Regions from separate parts of the Polaromonas sp. SP1 genome, predicted to be linked through region 1. Evidence: riboswitches for the same ligand, from Rfam matches in the RefSeq annotation. Region 1 holds a riboswitch; the other holds the start of a gene.
The links. A riboswitch is a leader RNA that binds a small molecule or an ion and turns the genes downstream of it on or off. The one in region 1 is predicted to bind thiamine pyrophosphate.

Region 1 (9,880 bases):
CGCATGAAATCAGGCGAATAAGCTTATCCGGATAACGGTCGAACAAATGTGTAGTTTGTTTTTATAAGCAGCACACTTACATTTTCCGGCTATGCATGACTTTGCCTTTGTATTTGCCGGGTTTGCTGTCGGCCTGGTGGTGGGCCTGACGGGCGTGGGCGGCGGCTCGCTGATGACGCCGCTGCTGATCTTCTTTTTCGGCGTCAAACCACACCTGGCCATCGGCACCGACCTGCTTTTTGCGGCTTTCACCAAAATGGGCGGCACCGTCAGCCTGGCTCGCGCCCGGGTGGTCGACTGGAAAATCGTTGGGCAAACCGCCGCGGGCAGCATCCCGGCGGCTCTGGCCACTCTTTATATGTTGCAGCGCATGGGCCCCGCCAACCCGGCCACGCAGAGCATCATGACCACCACGCTGGGCCTGGCGCTGCTGCTGACGGCCGGCGCCACTTTCTACAAGGTGCTGCGCGGCAAGGCCGCCCCGACCACCATCGCACCCGAACTCATCGGCCAGGCCACGCGGGCGCGCCACCGGTCGCTGCCCATCCTGTTTGGCGCCGTCATCGGCACGCTGGTCACGCTGACCTCCGTCGGCGCGGGCGCCATCGGCGTGATCGTGCTGATGCTGCTCTACCCCACCCTGCCGCTGCCGCGCATTGTGGCGGCCGATATTGCGCACGCCGTGCCGCTGACGCTGGTGGCGGGCCTGGGCCATGCTTCCATCGGCTCGGTCGACTGGCCTTTGCTGGTCAAGCTGCTGGCCGGCTCGCTGCCCGGCATCTGGCTGGGCTCGCACCTGGTGCACAAAACGCCAGACCGCGTGATCCGCTCGCTTTTATCCGTACTGCTGGCCTATGCCGGCGTGAAACTGATTTCGATCTGACTTGACCTGATCTGAACCCGCTCTGTTTATAAAAATCCCCACGACGTTGAACCCCGACAGCCATGTACCAATACACAGAATTTGACCGAGAGTTTGTCAAAGCCCGCGCCAACCAATACCGCGACCAGCTGACCCGCTGGCAGGCCGGCCAGTTGCCGGAAGACGAGTTTCGCCCCCTGCGCCTGCAAAACGGCTGGTATGTGCAGCGTTATGCGCCCATGCTGCGCGTGGCCGTGCCTTATGGCGAGCTCTCCAGCGCGCAGGTGCGCGTGCTGGCCAAAATCGCGCGCGAGTACGACCAGCCCAATGCCGCGCTGTTCAATGAAGCGCAGGCCAAACAGGACAAGCTTGGCCCCGTCAACCTGAAAAACGGCCTGTCCGTCAGCTCCAAGCTGTCCACCGGCTACGCCCATTTCACGACACGCCAGAACGTGCAGTACAACTGGATCCCGCTCGATAAATCCGCCGACGTGATGGACCTGCTGGCCAGCGTCAACATGCACGGCATCCAGACCAGCGGCAACTGCATCCGTAACATCACCAGCGACGAGCGCGCCGGCATCGCGGTCGACGAGATCGCCGACCCGCGGCCCTTCGGCGAAATCTTGCGCCAGTGGAGCACGCTGCACCCCGAGTTCGCCTTCCTGCCGCGCAAGTTCAAGATCGCCATCAGCGGCGCCCGCGAAGACCGCGCCGCCACCGCCTGGCACGACGTCGGCCTGCATTTGATCCGCAACGCCGAGGGCGAACTCGGCTTCAAGGTGCTGGTGGGCGGTGGCATGGGCCGCACACCCGTCATCGGCACCGTGATCCGCGAGTTCCTGCCCTGGAACCAGATCATGAATTTCCTGGAAGCCGTGGTGCGCGTGTACAACCGCTACGGCCGCCGCGACAACATCTACAAGGCCCGCATCAAGATCCTGGTGAAGGCCGAAGGCCAGCGTTATATCGATGACGTCGAGGCTGAATACAAGCAAATTCTTGAGCACGACGGTGCACCGCACACCATCACCCAGGCCGAACTCGACCGCGTGACGGCGTCCTTTGTGCCGCCCGCGCTCAATTGCGACCGCAAGAGCGCGGACGTCAAGATCGCCAACATCCTGCGCGCCGCCGCCGAGGACGACGTGGAGTTCGGCCGCTGGCTGCAGCGCAACGTGGCCCCGCACCAGAACCCCGACCTGCGCGCCGTGACCTTGTCGTTCAAGCGCCTGGGCCAGGCGCCCGGCGACGCCACCGCCGACCAGTTGGACATCGCCGCCGACCTGGCCGACCAGTTCAGCGCCGGGGAAGTGCGTGTGACGCACGACCAGAACCTGCTGCTGCCCTGGGTGCGCTGCGACGAGCTGCCCGAACTCTGGCGCGCCGCCCGCAAGGCCGGCTTTGCCAAACCCAACATCCACCTGCTGACCGACATGATCGCCTGCCCGGGCGGTGATTTCTGCTCGCTGGCCAATGCACGTTCCATCCCGGTCGCCGAGGCGATCACCGAGCGCTACCAGGACATGGACGAGTTGCACGACCTGGGTGAGATCGACCTGCACATCAGCGGCTGCATCAACTCCTGCGGCCACCACCACAGCGGCCACATCGGCATCCTGGGCGTCGACAAGGACGGCCTGGAGTGGTACCAGGTCTCGCTGGGCGGCTCTGACGGCTCCACGCTGAGCGGCACCCCGGTGCCCGGCAAGGTGGTGGGCCCCTCGTTTACCGGCGCCGAAGTGCCTGAAGTTATCGAGGCGGTGCTGGAGACCTACCGCCAACTGCGCGAAGACGGCGAAACCTTTATCGCCACCTTCCGCCGCGTCGGAATCGATCCGTACAAAGCCGCCGCCAAGGCTGCGCGCTTTGCCCCCAACACCGTCGCGCACTGAGCATTGAAAGGAAGCCATCATGAAATTACTGCCTTTCAGCGAACAAAGCGGCGCCGACCAAACCGGCACCCTGGTGCTGGCCAACGATGCGGACCCCTTCGAGGCCGCGCTTGACGGCGTCACGCGCATCGACCTGCACTTCCCCAAGTTCACCGACGGCCGCGCCTACAGCCAGGCTTTTTTGCTGCGCCGCCGCCGCGAGTTCAAGGGTGAAATCCGCGCCACCGGCGACGTGCTGGTGGACCAGCTGGCCCAGATGGAGCGCAGCGGCTTTGACACCGCCGTGCTGCGCGCCGACCAGGACCTGGCCGTTGCGCAGCGCGTGCTGGGCAGCTACCCGGGCTATGCCGCGGGCAAATACCAGGGCGACGCGGTCGACGTACAACCCCACTTCAAGGAAGCGGCTGCCGCCTGAACACCATGAGCCTCGACCTTGCAAAAATCAACGAAGAACTCGGCCGCAACGCGCAGGGCCTGGTGGGCTGGGCCGTCGGGCTGGGCCGGCCCGCCATCGTCACCACCAATTTTCGTCCCTTCGAGGCGGTGATCCTGCACATGGTGACGCGCGCCAACCCGCACGTTCCCGTGGTGTGGATGGACAACGGCTACAACACCGAGGCCACCTACCGCTTCGCTGACGAAGTGACAAAGCTGCTCAAGCTGGACCTGCATATCTATCTGCCGCGCCGCTCCCGCGCGCACCGCGAGGCGGTGGAAGGCCCGACCCCGGCGCTGGACGACCCGCGCCATGCGGCCTTCACGGAAGAAGTCAAACTCGAGCCCTTTGCCCGCGCGCTGCGTGAGACCGCGCCTCAGGTCTGGTTCACAGCCTTGCGCGCCACCGACACCGCGGTGCGCGCCCAGATGGACCCGGTCAGCGTCAACCCCGACGGCCTGATCAAGGTCGCGCCGCTGCTGCACTGGTCGTCCAAGGACCTTTACCAGTACTGCGAGATCAACGGCCTGCCCAACAACTTCGACTATGTGGACCCCACCAAGGGCGAGGACAACCGCGAATGCGGCCTGCACCTTGCGCACTGACTGACCTATGAACGCCCGTACACCCTCCCAACTGCTGCCTGCCGACCCGGCGATCTCCATCGCGCGGCTGTCCAACGCCCACCTCGACGCGCTCGAGGAGGAAACCATTTTCATCCTGCGTGAAGTGGCAGCCGCCTTCGAGCGCCCCGCCCTGCTGTTTTCGGGCGGCAAGGACTCGCTGGTGATGCTCAAATGCGCCGAGAAAGCCTTCGGCGTGGGCCGCATTCCCTACCCGCTGCTGATGATCGACACCGGCCACAACTTCCACGAAGTCACCGACTTCCGCGACCTGCGGGCGAAAGAACTGGGCGCCGAACTGATCGTGCGCAACGTCGAAGACTCGATGAAGCGCGGCACCGTGCGCCTGGCCCACCCGGGCGAATCGCGCAATGTGCACCAGTCGGTCACGCTGCTCGAGGCGATCGACGAATTCCGTTTTGACGCGCTGATCGGCGGTGCCCGCCGCGATGAAGAAAAAGCCCGCGCCAAAGAGCGCATCTTTTCGCACCGCGACAGCTTCGGCCAGTGGCAGCCCAAGGCCCAGCGGCCCGAGCTCTGGACACTTTTCAACACCCGGCTGCAGCCCGGCGAGCACTTTCGGGTGTTCCCGATCTCCAACTGGACCGAACTCGACGTCTGGCAATACATCGAGCGCGAAAAGATCGCGCTGCCCTCGCTCTACTACGCGCACCAGCGCAAGGTGGTCGAACGCAAGGGCCTGCTGGTCCCCGTGACGGACCTCACCCCCGCGCGCGACGGCGAGCAGGTCGTTGAAAAAACCGTGCGTTTTCGCACCGTCGGCGACATTACCTGCACCTGCCCGGTCGACAGCCCCGCCGCCACGGCCGCCGAGATCGTGATTGAAACGCTGGCCGCCGACGTGAGCGAGCGCGGCGCCACGCGCATGGACGACAAGACCTCGGACGCCTCCATGGAAAAGCGCAAGAAAGATGGGTATTTCTGATGAGCACTATAGATTTGATAGCTAAAGGCCCAGAGCCCGCGCTGGCTACAGGCCAAAATGACCTGAAATCCGCACTGAAGTTCATCACCTGCGGTTCGGTCGACGACGGCAAGAGCACGCTGATCGGCCGCCTGCTGGTGGACAGCCGTGCGGTGCTGCAGGACCACCTGGCCGGCGTGCAGCGCGGCGGTGAAACCGATCTGGCGCTGCTGACCGACGGCCTGTCGGCCGAACGTGAGCAGGGCATCACCATCGACGTGGCCTACCGTTATTTCGCCACCGAAAGCCGCAAGTTCATCATCGGCGACGCGCCCGGCCATGAGCAATACACCCGCAACATGGTGACGGCCGCCTCCAGTGCCGACGCCGCGGTGGTGCTGGTCGACGCCACCAAGCTCGACTGGAAAAACCCGTCGCTGGAGTTGCTGCAGCAAACCCGGCGCCATTCGCTGCTGGTCAACCTGCTGCGCGTGCCGTCCATCGTGTTTGCGGTGAACAAGCTCGACGCGGTCGAAGACCCGGTGCTGGCGTTCAAGAACATCAGCTCGGCATTGGCGGCTTTCGCGCAAGCCGCGCAAATTCCGGTGAAAGCCACCGTGCCGGTGTCGGCCCTCAAGGGTTACAACGTCGTCGATGCCAAACCCGGCTGGTGCGGCTATGAAGGCCTGTCGCTGCTGGAACTGCTGGAACACCTGCCCGCCACCACGGCAGAAACGACCGAAGCGTTTTCCTTCCCGGTGCAGTGGGTGGAAAAGTTCTCGTCCTCGTCCGACACCTCCCAGGGCCGCCGCGTCTTCTGGGGCCGTGTCGCCACGGGCGGCGTGCAACCCGGCCAGAGCGTGACCATCCTGCCCAGCGGCAAGACGGCGGTGGTGGCCCAGGTACTGGACCACACGCGCCAGCCCAAGTCCATCCTGGCCGGCCACAGCGCCGGCATCGTGCTCGACCGCGAAGTGGACGTGTCGCGCGGTGACTGGCTGCTGGCGGTCAACACCTTTGAACCATCGCGTGAGATATCGGCCACCATTGCCTGGATGGACGACGAGCCGCTGGTGGCCGGGCGTGTGTACTGGACGCTGCACGGCCATCGCTGGGTCAAGGCCAAGGTCAAGCGCATCGTGCACAAGCTCGATGTGAATACCCTGGCCGAGGAAGACGCCAGCGAGCTGCCGCCCAATGCGATCGGCCATATCGAGTTGAGCCTGCAGGAGCCGCTGGCCACCCTGCCTTATGCCCGTTCGCGCATCCTGGGCTCCCTGGTGCTTGTGGATACTGCCTCGCACCGGACCTCCGGCGCGGCGCTGGTCATTTGAGCCGGCCTTGACCCGGGGCGCACGGCCCTTCGCATTCCCGATAACCCTGTTGGCGGAAACCTCTTAAAATCAAGGGTTTCCACCGACCAGCCTAGAACAACATGACTCACATAGTCTCCGAATCGTGCATCCGCTGTAAATACACCGACTGTGTGGACGTCTGCCCGGTGGATTGCTTCCGCGAAGGCCCCAACATGCTGGTGATCGATCCGGACGAATGCATCGATTGCGCCGTCTGCATCCCCGAGTGCCCCGTCAATGCCATCTACGCCGAAGAAGACGTGCCGGCCGACCAGATCGCTTTTATCAAGCTCAATGTCGAACTGAGCCGCGCCGAAGGCTGGAAAAGCATCACCAAGCGCAAAGACGCGCTGCCTGATGCCGAGGAATGGAAAGACAAGACGGGCAAGCTGTCCGAGCTGGTCCGCTGACCGGACCGGGAGCGCCGGCGCCCCAGGCGACGGCCGGGGCATCCCTGCTCCCCGGCATTGCCCCCAACCCCATGGAACCTCAACTGAACCAAGAAGTGATCAACACCGCGGCCGAGCACGACGGCCCCATCGAAACCGATGCGGTCATTGTGGGCGCCGGGCCTGTGGGCCTGTTCCAGGTGTTTGAGCTGGGCCTGCTTGAGATCAAGGCCCACGTGATCGACTCGCTGGCCTACCCCGGCGGCCAATGCATAGAGCTTTACCCCGACAAGCCGATTTACGACATTCCCGCCGTGCCGGTGTGCACCGGCAGGGAGCTCACCGACAACCTGCTCAAGCAGATCGAACCCTTTGGTGCGACTTTTCATTTCGGGCAGGAAGTCAGCCTGGTCGAGAAGCAGCAGGACGGCCGTTTTCTTGTCGAGAGCTCCAAAGGCACGCGCTTCCTGGCCAAGACCATCTTTATCGCCGCGGGTGTCGGCGCCTTCCAGCCCAAGCTGCTGCGCGTGGACGGCCTGGACCAGTTTGACGACAGCCAGCTGTTCTACCGGGTGAAGAACCCCGCCGACTTTGCCGGCAAGAACCTGGTGGTCGTGGGCGGCGGTGATTCCGCGCTGGACTGGGCGCTGAACTTTGTCGCGGACGGCCCGAACAAGGCCGAGAGCGTCATCCTGATCCACCGCCGTGACGGCTTCCAGGCCGCGCCCGCCAGCGTGGCCAAAATGCGCGAGCTCTGCGACGCCCATGAAATGCAATTCGTCGTGGGCCAGATCACCGGCTACGAAGAAAAAGACGGAAAACTGACCGGCGCCAAGGTCACCGGCTCCGACGGCATCACACGCATCGTGCCGCTGGACGTGCTGCTGGTGTTCTTCGGCCTTTCACCCAAACTCGGCCCTATCGCCAATTGGGGCCTGGACATCGAGCGCAAGCAGCTCAAGGTCGACACCGAAAAGTTTTCCACCAACGTCCCGGGCATCTTTGCGGTGGGCGACATCAACACCTATCCCGGCAAGAAGAAGCTGATCCTGAGCGGCTTTCATGAATGCGCGCTCGCTGCTTTCGGCGCCGCCCCCTTCATCTTCCCCGACAAAAAAATCCACCTGCAATACACCACGACCAGCCCGAAACTGCACAAGGTATTGGGTGTGGAGTCGCCGGTATTTGATGACTGAGCCGGCAGTGCGCGGTTCGGTCCTCGACTAAAAGCCCGCCGAGTGCGGGCTTTTTACTGCCCGGCCCGCCAGCGCCGCCCAACCGGCAAAACCGGGCTGAACCCGCCTACAATTTACGCAGCGCCCGCAAGGGCGTTTTCGCTGGGGGTGTTGCTGCGGTTCGTGATAGCGGACGGCAGCGGCTGAGAAAGTCCCTTTGAACCTGATTTGAGGTAATCCTCGCGCAGGGAAGCATGTTCCGGACGTCCGCTGTTCTTGCGGGCTTCAAGCAGGCCGACCTGTCATTGACGACTGGAACTGCTGATGACCACGCCTTCTGCCCCTTCTGCCTCTGCTTCGAACAACAACACCGCACTTTCGCCCTTGCCCGCAGGCGACCGCCTCTTCGGCTGGAGCGACCATGCCGCGCTCTGGCTCAGCCTGGGCGTGGGCCTGCTGGTCATGCAGATCGGCGCCTACCTGGTGCCGGCGGTCGGCACGCAGACAGCGCTGGCGGTCATCGTTTGCGGCTCCATCCTGGGTGCGGGCCTGCTGGCCTGGACAGCCAAGATCGGCTGCGACAGCGGGCTCTCCAGCGCCGGGCTGATGCATGCCACCTACGGCAGCAGCTTTGCGCGCCTGCCGGTGCTGCTCAACATCGTGCAACTGATCGGCTGGACCACTTTTGAGCTGGTGGTGATGCGCGACGGCACGGTCGCCATCGCACGCCAGTCCGGCAGTTTTTCAGGCGCCTTGTGGCCGCTGCTGGCCACCTTGTTGTGGGGCGCCGTGCTGCTGGCGCTGCTGTCGGGCTCCATGGTCAAACTGGTGCGCAAATTCATCGGCCGTTATGGCTTGCCACTGGTGATCGCCTCGCTGCTATGGCTGAGCTGGCAATTTTTGTCCAAGGCCAACGCCCAGGGCCTGGGCACGCTGTGGAACCGTCCCGGCGAAGGCGGCATGAGCACGCTGTCGGCACTGGACCTGGTGATTGCGATGCCGGTCTCGTGGCTGCCGCTGGTGGCTGACTTTGCACGCCACGGGCGTGACGGCAACAGCGCGCTGCGCGGCACCTGGCTGGGCTACGCGATCGCGAACATCTGGTGTTATGCCCTGGGGGTTCTGGTCGCCATCACCGCCCCCAGCACCGACCTGGTCGCCGCATTGCTGCTGGCGCAAGGCGGCCTGATTGCGCTGGGGCTGATTTTGATCGACGAAGTGGACAACGCTTACGGCGACCTGTACTCGGGCTCGGTCGCCGGCCACAGCCTGAAGCCGGGCTGGAGCGTGCGGCGCTGGGGCGTCGGCCTGGCCCTGCTGTGCACCGCGCTGGCGCTGGTGCTGCCCATGCACAGCCTGGAGCCGTTCCTGCTGATGCTCAGCTCCGTGTTCGTGCCTTTGTACGGCGTGATCCTGGCGCGGCTGGCCGGCACGGCCGGTGTCGCTTCGCTGGTGACGCAGCGAAAGGTGAATGCAAGTGCGGTTGCCATCTGGCTTCTGGGCATTGCCTGCTACCACCTGTGTGCGAAATTTGCCCCCGAGTGGGGTGCCGCCCTGCCAACGCTGGTGCTGACGTTTGCATTGGCACGCCTCACCCGCGGCGCCCGCACCGGTATTACCGCAGCGGCTTGAGCCGCATCACGATGGGAGCATGGCCGTGGTTCAGCGGCCCGCTGCCGGCGCCGGTGCGCACCCGGGCGCCTGCCTCCAGTGCTGCACGCACATAGGCGTGCGCGGATTGCACGGCCTGCAGCAAGGTCTGCCCCAGCGCCAGGTGCGCAGCGATCGCCGACGACAGCGTGCAACCGGTGCCGTGGGTATTCGGGCTTGGAATGCGCGGCCCGCGCATCCAGTGCAGCTCGCCACCTTGCGTCGCCAGCAAATCGGCCACCACATCGCCCGGCAAGTGTCCGCCCTTGAGCAGGACCGCACGCGCACCTTTGGCCAGCAGTTCCCGAGCCGCAACCTGCATATCCTGCTCGGTCGCCAGCGGCCTGCCGACCAGCAAAGAAGCCTCGTCGAGGTTGGGCGTGACCACCAGGGCGCGTGGAAACAGCTCGCGCACCAACACCGCGATGGCCGGGTTGTCGATCAGCACCGCCCCGCTGGTCGCCACCATGACCGGGTCCAGCACCACACTCTTCAGCGCATGGCGGTCAATCGCCTCCGCCACGGTCTGCACGATGTCCGGCGCATGCAGCATGCCGATCTTCACGGCGT
Region 2 (9,880 bases), 2.0 Mb from region 1:
GGTCGTCCGTCGTATAGGCAAACACGGCAAAGCCCTCTTTGGCCAGCACCGTGGCCGCATGCACCGTGCCGTGCGTGTCGGGCTGCAGTGTGTAGTCGTCGCCCACCACTTCCAGCTTGATCCAGGTCGTGCCGAAAATCTCGCGCGCCATCTGCGCCAGCGTGATGGCTTCTTCAGCGCTGTGGCAACCCGCCGTGTTGGGCAGTATGTGGCAGCCCAGCGCCTGGATGCGCTGCCAGAAACTGTTGCCGCCGCCGCTTTCAGGCTGCAGGCGGCGCAGGCCCACCGTCAGCACCTCGGTGCCGCTGGCGCGCACTGCGTCGCTCATCACTTGCGGCGAGGGGTAGTGCGAGGTGCCGAGAAAGAAACGGCTCGAGATGGTGGTGCCGGCGACGGTCCAGGGTTGGCCGTGGGCGATGGAAGATGCAGCAGGTGTGTCCATTCAGCCTCCCGTAATGGGTGTGACTATGTCGATTCGGTCGCCGCTCTGCAGGGTTCGCTCGGGCCATTGCGGCCGCGGCACAAAGGCTTTGTTGATCGCGCAAGCAAATGCGCCCTTCAACTCGTAGCCACGCGCCAGAAGCAGCGCTTGCAAAGTCGGCGCCTCGGTTTCAATCGCCTCGCCGTTCAGCGAAACCCTTATCGCTTGTTGTGATGTCGTCATGTCACTCTTTCCTCTTTCATCGCGGCCGTGCTTCCCGTCAACTGGTGCACCAGCCCATCGACCAGCGCCGGCGCGCACAGGTAGCCGTGCCGGTACAGCCCATTGATATGCCACACGCCGTGGCGCTGCTCCACCGTGGGGCGGTGATCGTCCAGCGCCGGGCGCAAAGCGGCTGCCAGGCGCAGCACACGCGCCTCGCCAAACGCCGGGTGCAGGCTGTGCAGCGCGCTGCCCAGTTCCAAAGTAGATCGCAGCGTCACCGGCCCGGTGTCTTCCGACTCCAGCTCGGTCGCGCCCACCACAAAACGGTTGCCGGGCCGCGGCGCCACATACAGCTGGTAGCGCGGGTGCATCAGGCGCACCGGGCGCTGCAAGGTCACGCCCGCGCATTCCACCGTCAGCACCTCACCGCGCACGCCGCGCAGCTGCGGCCAGCTCGCTTTGGCACCCACGCCACGCGCATCCACGGTGATGTCCATTGCGTAGCTCCGGCCCGCGCACACGATGCGGCCGTCCTCCACGGCGTCCATGGTGCAGCCTTCCATCCACGCACCACCCAGCCGGTCGATCTCCACCGCCAGCGCGGCCATCCACTGGTCGTTGGCCAGCTGGCCTTCACCGTCCAGCAGCAGTCCGCCGCCAAAGCGCCCCGCCAGCGCCGGCTCGGCCAGGCGCAGTGCGCTTGCGTCCAGCGTGTGAACCTGCGCACGCACGGCCTCGGGCAGCTTGTGCAGCAGAAGGCCGGTGAAGTGCGCCAGGGAACTCTGGTCAGGCGCATGCGCCACCACCAGCGTTCCTTCGCGGCGAAAGTACACCGGCAAGCCTTCAGCGGCCAGCTCGGCAATCCACTGAGGCCACAGCTGCATCGAGCGCTGGCCCATTGCAAACACCGCCTCGTCCGACACCGCCAGCTCCGCCAGCGGCGACAGCATGGCCGCCGCCGTCATTGAGGCCGTGGCCACGTCGTCCCGGCGGCGCGCGTCAAACAGGCTCACGCGGCAGCCGGCACGCAGCAGGCGCCAGGCCAGCGTACGGCCAGCCAGGCCTGCGCCTGCGATGCCTATGTGGAGAGTGGTCATGAATCGTATGTAGCTAAAGTAAAACCAAACCGTTCGGACTGAGCTTGTCGAAGTCTGCCACCGCAGAGCCGCCCTTCGACAGGCTCAGGGTGAACGGCGGGGGTCAAGAATAAATCTCGCTCCCGCCTTCCCGGAACTCTTTGGCCTTTTCTTCAAAGCCGGTGGCGATCTGCTTGATGGGGATTGTCGTGGCAGCCGGCGCCAGCGTCGTCGTGGCCGGGTTCAGCCGCGCAAACTCGCGCACCTCCTGCGAGATTTTCATCGAGCAGAACTTCGGCCCGCACATCGAGCAGAAATGCGCCACCTTGGCATTCTCTTTGGGCAGCGTCTCGTCGTGGTAGGCCATCGCCGTGTCGGGGTCGATCGCCAGGCGGAACTGGTCTTCCCAGCGGAACTCAAAGCGCGCCTTGGAGACCGCGTTGTCCCACATCTGCGCGCCCGGGTAACCCTTGGCCAGGTCGCCCGCATGCGCGGCGATCTTGTAGGCGATCAGGCCCTGCTTCACGTCGTCGCGGTTGGGCAGGCCCAGGTGCTCCTTGGGCGTCACGTAGCACAGCATGGCCGTGCCGTACCAGCCGATGTTGGCCGCACCCATGGCCGAAGAGATGTGGTCGTAGCCCGGCGAGATGTCGGTGATCAGCGGGCCCAGCGTGTAGAAGGGCGCTTCAAAGCAGGCCTCGAGCTGCTTGTCGACGTTTTCCTTCACCAGCTGCAGCGGCACATGGCCGGGGCCTTCGATCATCACCTGCACGTCGTGCTTCCAGGCGATCTGCGTGAGCTCGCCCAGCGTGTGCAGCTCGGCAAACTGCGCTTCGTCGTTCGCATCGGCAATCGAGCCGGGGCGCAGGCCGTCGCCCAGCGAGAAGCACACGTCATACGCCTTCATGATTTCGCAGATCTCGTCAAAGCGCTCGTACAAAAAGCTTTCCTTGTGGTGCGACAAACACCACTTGGCCATGATGGAGCCGCCGCGCGAGACGATGCCCGTCAGGCGATTCGCGGTGAGCGGCACATAGGCCAGGCGCACACCGGCGTGGATGGTGAAGTAATCCACGCCTTGCTCAGCCTGCTCGATCAGCGTGTCGCGGAAGATTTCCCAGGTCAGGTCTTCAGCCTTGCCGTTCACTTTCTCGAGCGCCTGGTAAATCGGCACCGTGCCGATGGGCACCGGCGAGTTGCGCAAGATCCATTCACGCGTCTCATGGATGTTCTCGCCGGTCGACAAGTCCATCACGGTGTCGGCGCCCCAGCGGATCGACCAGACCAGCTTGTCGACTTCTTCCTCGATGCTTGAGGTGACCGCCGAATTGCCGATGTTGGCATTGACCTTGATCAGGAAGTTGCGGCCGATGATCATCGGCTCGCTCTCGGGGTGGTTGATGTTGTTCGGGATGACGGCGCGGCCGCGTGCCACTTCGTCGCGCACAAATTCGGCGGTGATCTGCTCCGGGATCGCGGCGTTGAAGGAATGCCCTTTTTTCGGCATGCGTTCGGTGGCCAGGCGCTCGGCCAGCTGGGCGCGCACCAGGTTTTCACGTACCGCGATGTATTCCATCTCGGGGGTGATGATGCCTTTGCGCGCGTAATGCATCTGCGACACATTGGCGCCCGCCTTGGCACGGCGCGGCACGGGCGCATGCGCCATGCGCAGCGCGGCCAGGGCCGGGTCGTTCAGGCGTTCGCGGCCGTAGGCGCTGCTGATGCCGGGCAGGGCTTCGGTGTCCTGGCGCTCGTTGATCCAGGCGCCGCGCAATGGCGGCAGGCCGCGCGTGATGTCGATGGGCGAAGCCGGGTCGGTGTACACGCCCGAAGCGTCATACAAACGCAGCGGCGGGTTGGCCTCGCGGCGCGGCTCACCGGCGCCTTCGTGCACCAGCGTGTCCGTCAGCGTGACTTCACGAAAAGGCACGCGGATGTCGGGGCGCGAGCCTTCGATATAGATTTTTGCGGAGCCCGGAAAAGGCGCGCGCGTGATGCGACTGGTGAGGTCTTGGGTGTCAACGGTGAGTCGGGTTTTGGCCATGTGGTTCTCCAGGAGGTGGGGTGCCTGCTGGGGAGCCGGGGGTCCATCGGTGGCACATGGAGTGCCGCTGCGAAAGTTCCGGAGCCAATTGCGTTGTTCCCTACGCGGGGATAATCCCGATCAGGTTCAGCGGGTCTCGCATACTGCGATCTCAGCCTCGAAAGCCTCCTTACGGAAACATCCTTGGCACCCCGACAAGCTGGGGCCATTGTAGGCAGGCAAGGCGCCTATAGCAAATGACCAAGGTCAAGAAGTCGACCAAGCCAGTGGGGAGCCGCGGAACTGGCTTCGCCAGGCCGCAGGCCCCGTCCCCTGCAAGGGGAGAGGGCGCTACACGCAGTGAGCGCCAACAGGGGTGAACGTTAAATAATCTTTACAAACCCTCATCAGGCGTCAACGGCTGCGAAACAGGCGCCCCGCACACTTGCTTTCAACCTGAAGCCAAAAGCCGTATGTCACGGGCAATGGATTTCAGGCATCTTCTCTTTGAAAGGAAGTTCTCCATGAAATTCGCATTCAACCGCACTGCTTCCCTGAACAGCCTCGTCCTCGCCGGCCTGATGGCCACCGTGGGCGCCAGCGCCATGGCGCAAGCCCCCGCAGCGCCGACCGCCGCACCTGCACCGGCAACGGCTGGCAAGCCCGCCGGCCACCACGGTGACCGCATGGCGCGCCATGATCCGGCCAAGATGCAGGCATGGATCGCCAAGCGCCAGGCCGACCTCAAAGCCAAGCTCAAGATCACGCCCGCCCAGGAAGGCGCATGGACCAGCTACACGGCCTCCATGCAGCCGCCCGCACGTGGTGCACGTCCCACGCCTGAGCAGCGCGCCGAGTTCGACAAGCTGACCACGCCGCAGCGCATCGACAAGATGAAGGAAATGCGCACCCAGCGCATGGCCGAGATGAACGCGGCGATGGACAAGCGCGGCGAAGCCACCAAGACCTTCTACGCGGCCCTCACGCCGGATCAGCAAAAGGTCTTTGACACCGAGCACAAAAAGCACGGCCGTCACCACGGCGGCCCGCGCGGCCACGGTGGCCCAGCCCCGCAAAAAGGCTGATCCACTGCTGAACGCACGCTGAACTGACACAGCGCCAGCCCGCATCGCAGCCCGCTAAAGGTTGCCTTGCGGGCTTTTTCATGGCTGGTCAAAAACGTCTTTGCTACTATTTTTATAGCTAAAGACCAATGTGCCGTCTTGGCTACAGGCCTTTTTTCCTTAAAAAACCTTCCACACCAGACAGCGCCGGAAGCCCGCGTAGGACGGCGTCGAAACCCCCCGTTCAAGCCGCCGTGCGTCACTAAACTGGTTTGATGATCAAAGTCCGCAAAGGCCAGGCGCCGGCCGTCCTCGCGCGCAACGCTTTCCATGAGCGTTTCATGCAATCCTTTGTCGACCCCGCTTTTCGTGACGAAGACGAGGCCCTGGCCCGTGTCGAGCAGCTCGCGTGGGAGGCCTACAAGGAAGGCCGCAAGGCGCCCTTCACACGCAAGGCCGGCAAAGGCTTTGCCGACCCCGATTACGAGCTGTCGACCGAGTGGCTCGCCACACGCGCCGCGCTGAAGAAGGCCGAAGCCGCCTGGAAGAAACCCGCCACGCCCTCACGCGTGCTGCTCATCTGCGGCTCGGCCCGCAACGACGGCACCTGCCCCGGCGAAATCTCCAAAAGCTGGCGCCTGCTGAACACCGCCAAAACCTCGCTCGAAAGCGCGGGCATGGTGTGCGACGTTCTGGACCTGAGCCTGCTCACCTCCAGCTACCACCTCCACATCCACCCCTGCAAGGGCTGCGTGTCTACCGCCATGCCGCTGTGCCACTGGCCCTGTACCTGCTATCCCAACCATTCGCTGGGGCAGACCAGCGACTGGATGGCCGAGATCTACGAGCGCTGGACGGCCGCGCACGGCGTCATCATCCTCACGCCGGTGTACTGGTACCAGTCACCCAGCCCGCTCAAGCTCATGATCGACCGGCTCGTCTGCGCAGACGGCGGCAACCCCGACCCGACGAGCACCCACGGCAAAAAGCCGGACGAAGCCAAAGCGCTGGAGATGAAAGGCTGGGACTACCCCAAACACCTGGCCGGCCGCGCTTACGGCGTCGTGGTGCATGGCGATGTCGCCGGCATTGAAGGCGCACGCCGCAGCCTGACCGACTGGCTGGACTGGATGGGCCTCATCGACGCGGGCAACAAAGCGCGGCTGGACCGCTACATCGGCTACTACGAACCCTATGCCACCAGCCACGACACGCTGGACGCCGACAAGGCCGTGCTGGCCGAAGTGCGTAACGTGGCCAAGGCTGTCGCCACCGCGGTCAAAGCGCTGCGCGCCGGCAAGCTGTCGCAACCCGGCAAAGGCCTCGTGCCGCCGCGGCCCAAATAACGGCGCCCATGAAAAAGCCGGGCCGCGGGGATGACCCCGCGCCCGGCCCTGACGGCTTATGCAGCCTTACTTGGTGCCGCCGCTGATGGCAGCGCCGCCCTGCACACTGCCTTGCACGCCACCCTGGACACCGCCGGCCGTGCTGCTCACACCGTTGTAGGTGCGCTTGGCCGTGCTCTTCACCGCGTTACCGGTGCGGTTGGCCGCACGGGCTGTGCCGCGCACTGCGCCGTCCACCGCATTGCCGGTGTTGCCCACGGCATTGCCGGAAGCGCTCACGCCGGCGCCTGTGTTCAGGCTGCCGCTAGCGGGCATGCCCGAATTGGCAGCGGCTGCAGCATTGGCCCGCGCACCCGCGTCGATGTTGGTGTTCTGGCCTGCATTGACACCCAGGTTCACGCCCAGGCCGGCACCGGCGCTACCGCTGGTGTTGTTCAGGCCTGCGCCTGCACCCGCGCCTACGCCAACACCGACACCGACACCCTGCGCAAAAGCGCCGGGAGCAGCCAGTGCGGCAGCCAGGGTCAGCGCCACGGCGCCGGGAATCGAGCGAATAAAGTACTTGGACATATCAGTCTCCTTGAAAAAAGATGGCAGGCCATCTGGCCGCTCACCTGGCGGGACACAGCAAGCTTGCCTTGTCCCAATCCCGGCCCGTCAGGGCCAGGGGAATCCGGCTACTTACTTGGTGCCGCCGGAAGCAGCACCGTCGGGCTTGGCCATGGCGCCACCGGTCGTAGTGGCGGCTGTGTCACGTGCCGCTTGATTGGAAGCCTTCTTGGCAGCGCGTTTTTCACGCTTTTCTGCCTTGGCGGCCGTACGTGCGTCGGCATCTTTGGTGGCAGAGCCGCCCATCGGGGCTGGTGACACTGCATCCTTGGGGTTGGTCGTGCCGCCGGTCATGGTGGCGCTGGCAGCCACAGGGTTGCCGGAGCTGTTGCCGGCTTCTGCGCCTGCACGGGCTGTGGCTTTGGTGTTGGGGGCTGCCTGCACCTGGTCGTTGGGTTTGGTGCTGCCGGGCGGCGTTGTAGTGTTGTTCGTCTGTGCATGCACCTGCGCGCCGAGCAGCAGGGCTGCAGCCATGGCCGCAGCAGCGGGAATAGAGCGCATCGAGAGTTTGTTGGTCGTCTTCATAGTGTCATTTCCTTCGGTTGGCCTCATAAGTTAAGGCGAGTTTGATAACAGGCCCTGATGTGATTACGGGGCTGATTTCAATTTAGGCGGCAAGCACAATCGCACTTGCCGGAGAGGCACGACGCACCATGTAGGACACTGCGCCCGCGGCCTGTGGTTGCGCCGCACCCTTTGCATGTGAAGAAAAGAAGGCGTGTGGGCCGGGCGTGCAAATAAGTTTCTGTCCTACAACTTGGGCAAACGCCCCCGCCACACAATCAACGCCAAGGTCAACACCAGGGTCGCCAGGGTCGCAGCAGCAAGCCCTACCCAGGTGTGCGGCAGGCGCGTATCCTGTTCCTTCTGCTTTTTTTCCAACCGCGCCCTGCCACTTTTTGCCCTCTTTTTTTATGCAGCCTTCTTTTCCAGAGCCCTCAGATGCCACCCGCCGCAGCGCGCCTGACGCGCTGTCTGTCGCCGTACCCGTGCCGCGCCCCAAAGCCGGCACGCAGATCGACATGGCCGCTGTCGAGGCCGACACCCAGACCGCACTGGCCGCCGTCAGCCCCGAGTCCTCGTTCTCCTTCAAGGTGCTCACGGTCAACATCCACAAGGGCTTCACCTTCTTCAACCGCAAGTTCATCCTGCCCGAGCTGCGCGAAGCCGTGCGCACCGTGGGCGCCGACGTGGTGTTCCTGCAGGAGGTGACGGGCACGCACGCCAAGCACGGCGACAAGTTCGACAACTACCCCGAAACACCGCACTACGAATTCCTGGCCGACACCATCTGGCCGCAGTTCGCCTACGGCCGCAACGCCGTGTACACCAACGGCCACCACGGCAACGCGGTGCTGTCCAAATTTCCCATCGTGCGGTTTGAAAACCGCGACGTCTCCATCAGCGGCCCCGAGCGCCGCGGCCTGCTGCACTGCGAGCTGCAGATCCCCGGCCGCAGCGTGAACGTGCACGCCATCTGCGTGCACCTGGGCCTGATGGAGTCGCACCGCGAAAAGCAGCTCGACATGCTGTGCGAGCTGGTGCGCAAAGACATCCCCGCGCACGCGCCCGTGGTGGTGGCCGGCGACTTCAACGACTGGCGCCACCGTGCCCACGACCGGCTTGAAAAAGGCGCCGAGTTGCACGAAGTGTTTGTGCAGGCCAACGGCAAGGCGGCGCGCACCTTCCCCGCGCGCATGCCCCTGCTGCGCCTGGACCGCATCTATGTACGCAACGCCATCGGCCATGCGCCGGTGGTGCTCCCGCTGCGGCCCTGGTCGCATTTGTCAGATCACGCGCCGCTCGCGGCAGAAATCGAGCTTTAAATATGACCCCCACGCTCGTCACTGCGTGTACTTCGCTGCCCCCCGAGGGGGCTAATTTTCCTTGGGACGGCCCGGCGGAAAATTTCATGTCTCTCGCGCTCCCTGAAGGGGAGGCATCATGAGTCGTTGGGTCAGCGGCAATCAATTCCGTCTTCTCGAAAACGGCGAGGAATTTTTCCCGCGCGTCTTTGAGACCATCGCCGCCGCCAAGCGCGAAGTCATTGTCGAAACCTTCATCCTGTTTGAAGACAAGGTGGGCGAGCAGCTGCATGCAGCGCTGCACGCCGCCGCGCGCCGGGGTGTGCAGGTCGACCTGACCATCGACGGCTACGGCTCGCCCGACCTTTCGCCCGAATTCCTCACCACCCTCACCCGCGCCGGCGTGCGCATCCATGTGTTTGACCCGGGCGCCAGGCTCTGGGGCTGGCGCACCAACCTGTTTCGCCGCATGCACCGCAAGATCGTGGTGGTCGACGGCGAGCGCGCCTTTGTCGGCGGCATCAATTACTCGGCCGACCACCTGGCCGACTTCGGCCCCGAAGCCAAACAGGACTACGCCGTCGAGATCGAAGGCCCCATCGTCGCCGTCATCGACTCGTTTGTGCACAGGGCCCTGGCCGCCGGCCACCGCAATGCCGGCGCAGAGCCGCCGCCCGGCCTGCGCGAGCGCATTGCCAACCGTGCACGCACCATGGCCGGCACCTGGCGCAGCGACAAGGTGCTCGCGCCGGCCGGAGAGGCTTCCGCCTTCTTTGTCACGCGCGATAACCGCAAACACACCAACGACATCGAGCGCCACTACCGCGCTGCCATCCGCACGGCGCGCACGCGCGTGGTGATTGCCAACGCCTACTTCTTTCCGGGCTACCGGCTGCTCCGGGAAATGCGCCGTGCGGCGCGGCGCGGCGTCGACGTGCGCCTCATCCTGCAGGGTGAGCCCGACATGGCCATCGTCAAGACGGCGGCCAGCATGCTGTACCACCACCTGCTCGACGCGGGTGTGCGCATTTACGAATACTGCGAGCGGCCGCTGCACGGCAAGGTCGCCGTGATCGACGACGAATGGGCCACCGTGGGCTCCAGCAACCTGGACCCGCTCAGCCTCTCGCTCAACCTCGAGGCCAATGTCGTCATCCGCGACCGCGCCTTCAACCAGCACCTGAGCGAGCGGCTGGACGCGCTGATCCAGCACAGCTGCAAGCAGATTGACCGCACAGACCTGGTCGAGTCGACCTGGTGGCGCAAGCTGCGCAGCTATTTTGTGTTTCACCTGCTGCGCCGCTACCCCGC

Region 2: it holds a riboswitch for thiamine pyrophosphate, as region 1 does, so the genes downstream of both, thiC (phosphomethylpyrimidine synthase ThiC) here and DT070_RS15850 (cytosine permease) in region 1, are expected to answer to the same signal.

The regions. Positions count from the first base shown of each region.
Region 1 is NZ_CP031013.1:3,328,816-3,338,695, reverse strand. It holds gene DT070_RS15890 (sulfite exporter TauE/SafE family protein) at 92-883, shown strand; gene DT070_RS15885 (nitrite/sulfite reductase) at 946-2,757, shown strand; gene DT070_RS15880 (DUF934 domain-containing protein) at 2,777-3,172, shown strand; gene DT070_RS15875 (phosphoadenosine phosphosulfate reductase family protein) at 3,178-3,798, shown strand; gene cysD (sulfate adenylyltransferase subunit CysD) at 3,806-4,762, shown strand; gene DT070_RS15865 (sulfate adenylyltransferase subunit 1) at 4,762-6,075, shown strand; gene fdxA (ferredoxin FdxA) at 6,177-6,506, shown strand; gene DT070_RS15855 (NAD(P)/FAD-dependent oxidoreductase) at 6,578-7,681, shown strand; TPP riboswitch at 7,815-7,928, shown strand; gene DT070_RS15850 (cytosine permease) at 7,985-9,292, shown strand; gene thiD (bifunctional hydroxymethylpyrimidine kinase/phosphomethylpyrimidine kinase) at 9,276-9,880, opposite strand, start outside.
Region 2 is NZ_CP031013.1:1,375,656-1,385,535, forward strand. It holds gene DT070_RS06610 (thiazole synthase) at 1-442, opposite strand, end outside; gene thiS (sulfur carrier protein ThiS) at 443-664, opposite strand; gene thiO (glycine oxidase ThiO) at 661-1,743, opposite strand; gene thiC (phosphomethylpyrimidine synthase ThiC) at 1,847-3,766, opposite strand; TPP riboswitch at 3,847-3,970, opposite strand; gene DT070_RS06630 (Spy/CpxP family protein refolding chaperone) at 4,270-4,830, shown strand; gene DT070_RS06635 (flavodoxin family protein) at 5,085-6,155, shown strand; gene DT070_RS21270 (hypothetical protein) at 6,222-6,725, opposite strand; gene DT070_RS06650 (hypothetical protein) at 6,837-7,289, opposite strand; gene DT070_RS06655 (endonuclease/exonuclease/phosphatase family protein) at 7,787-8,590, shown strand; gene clsB (cardiolipin synthase ClsB) at 8,709-9,880, shown strand, end outside.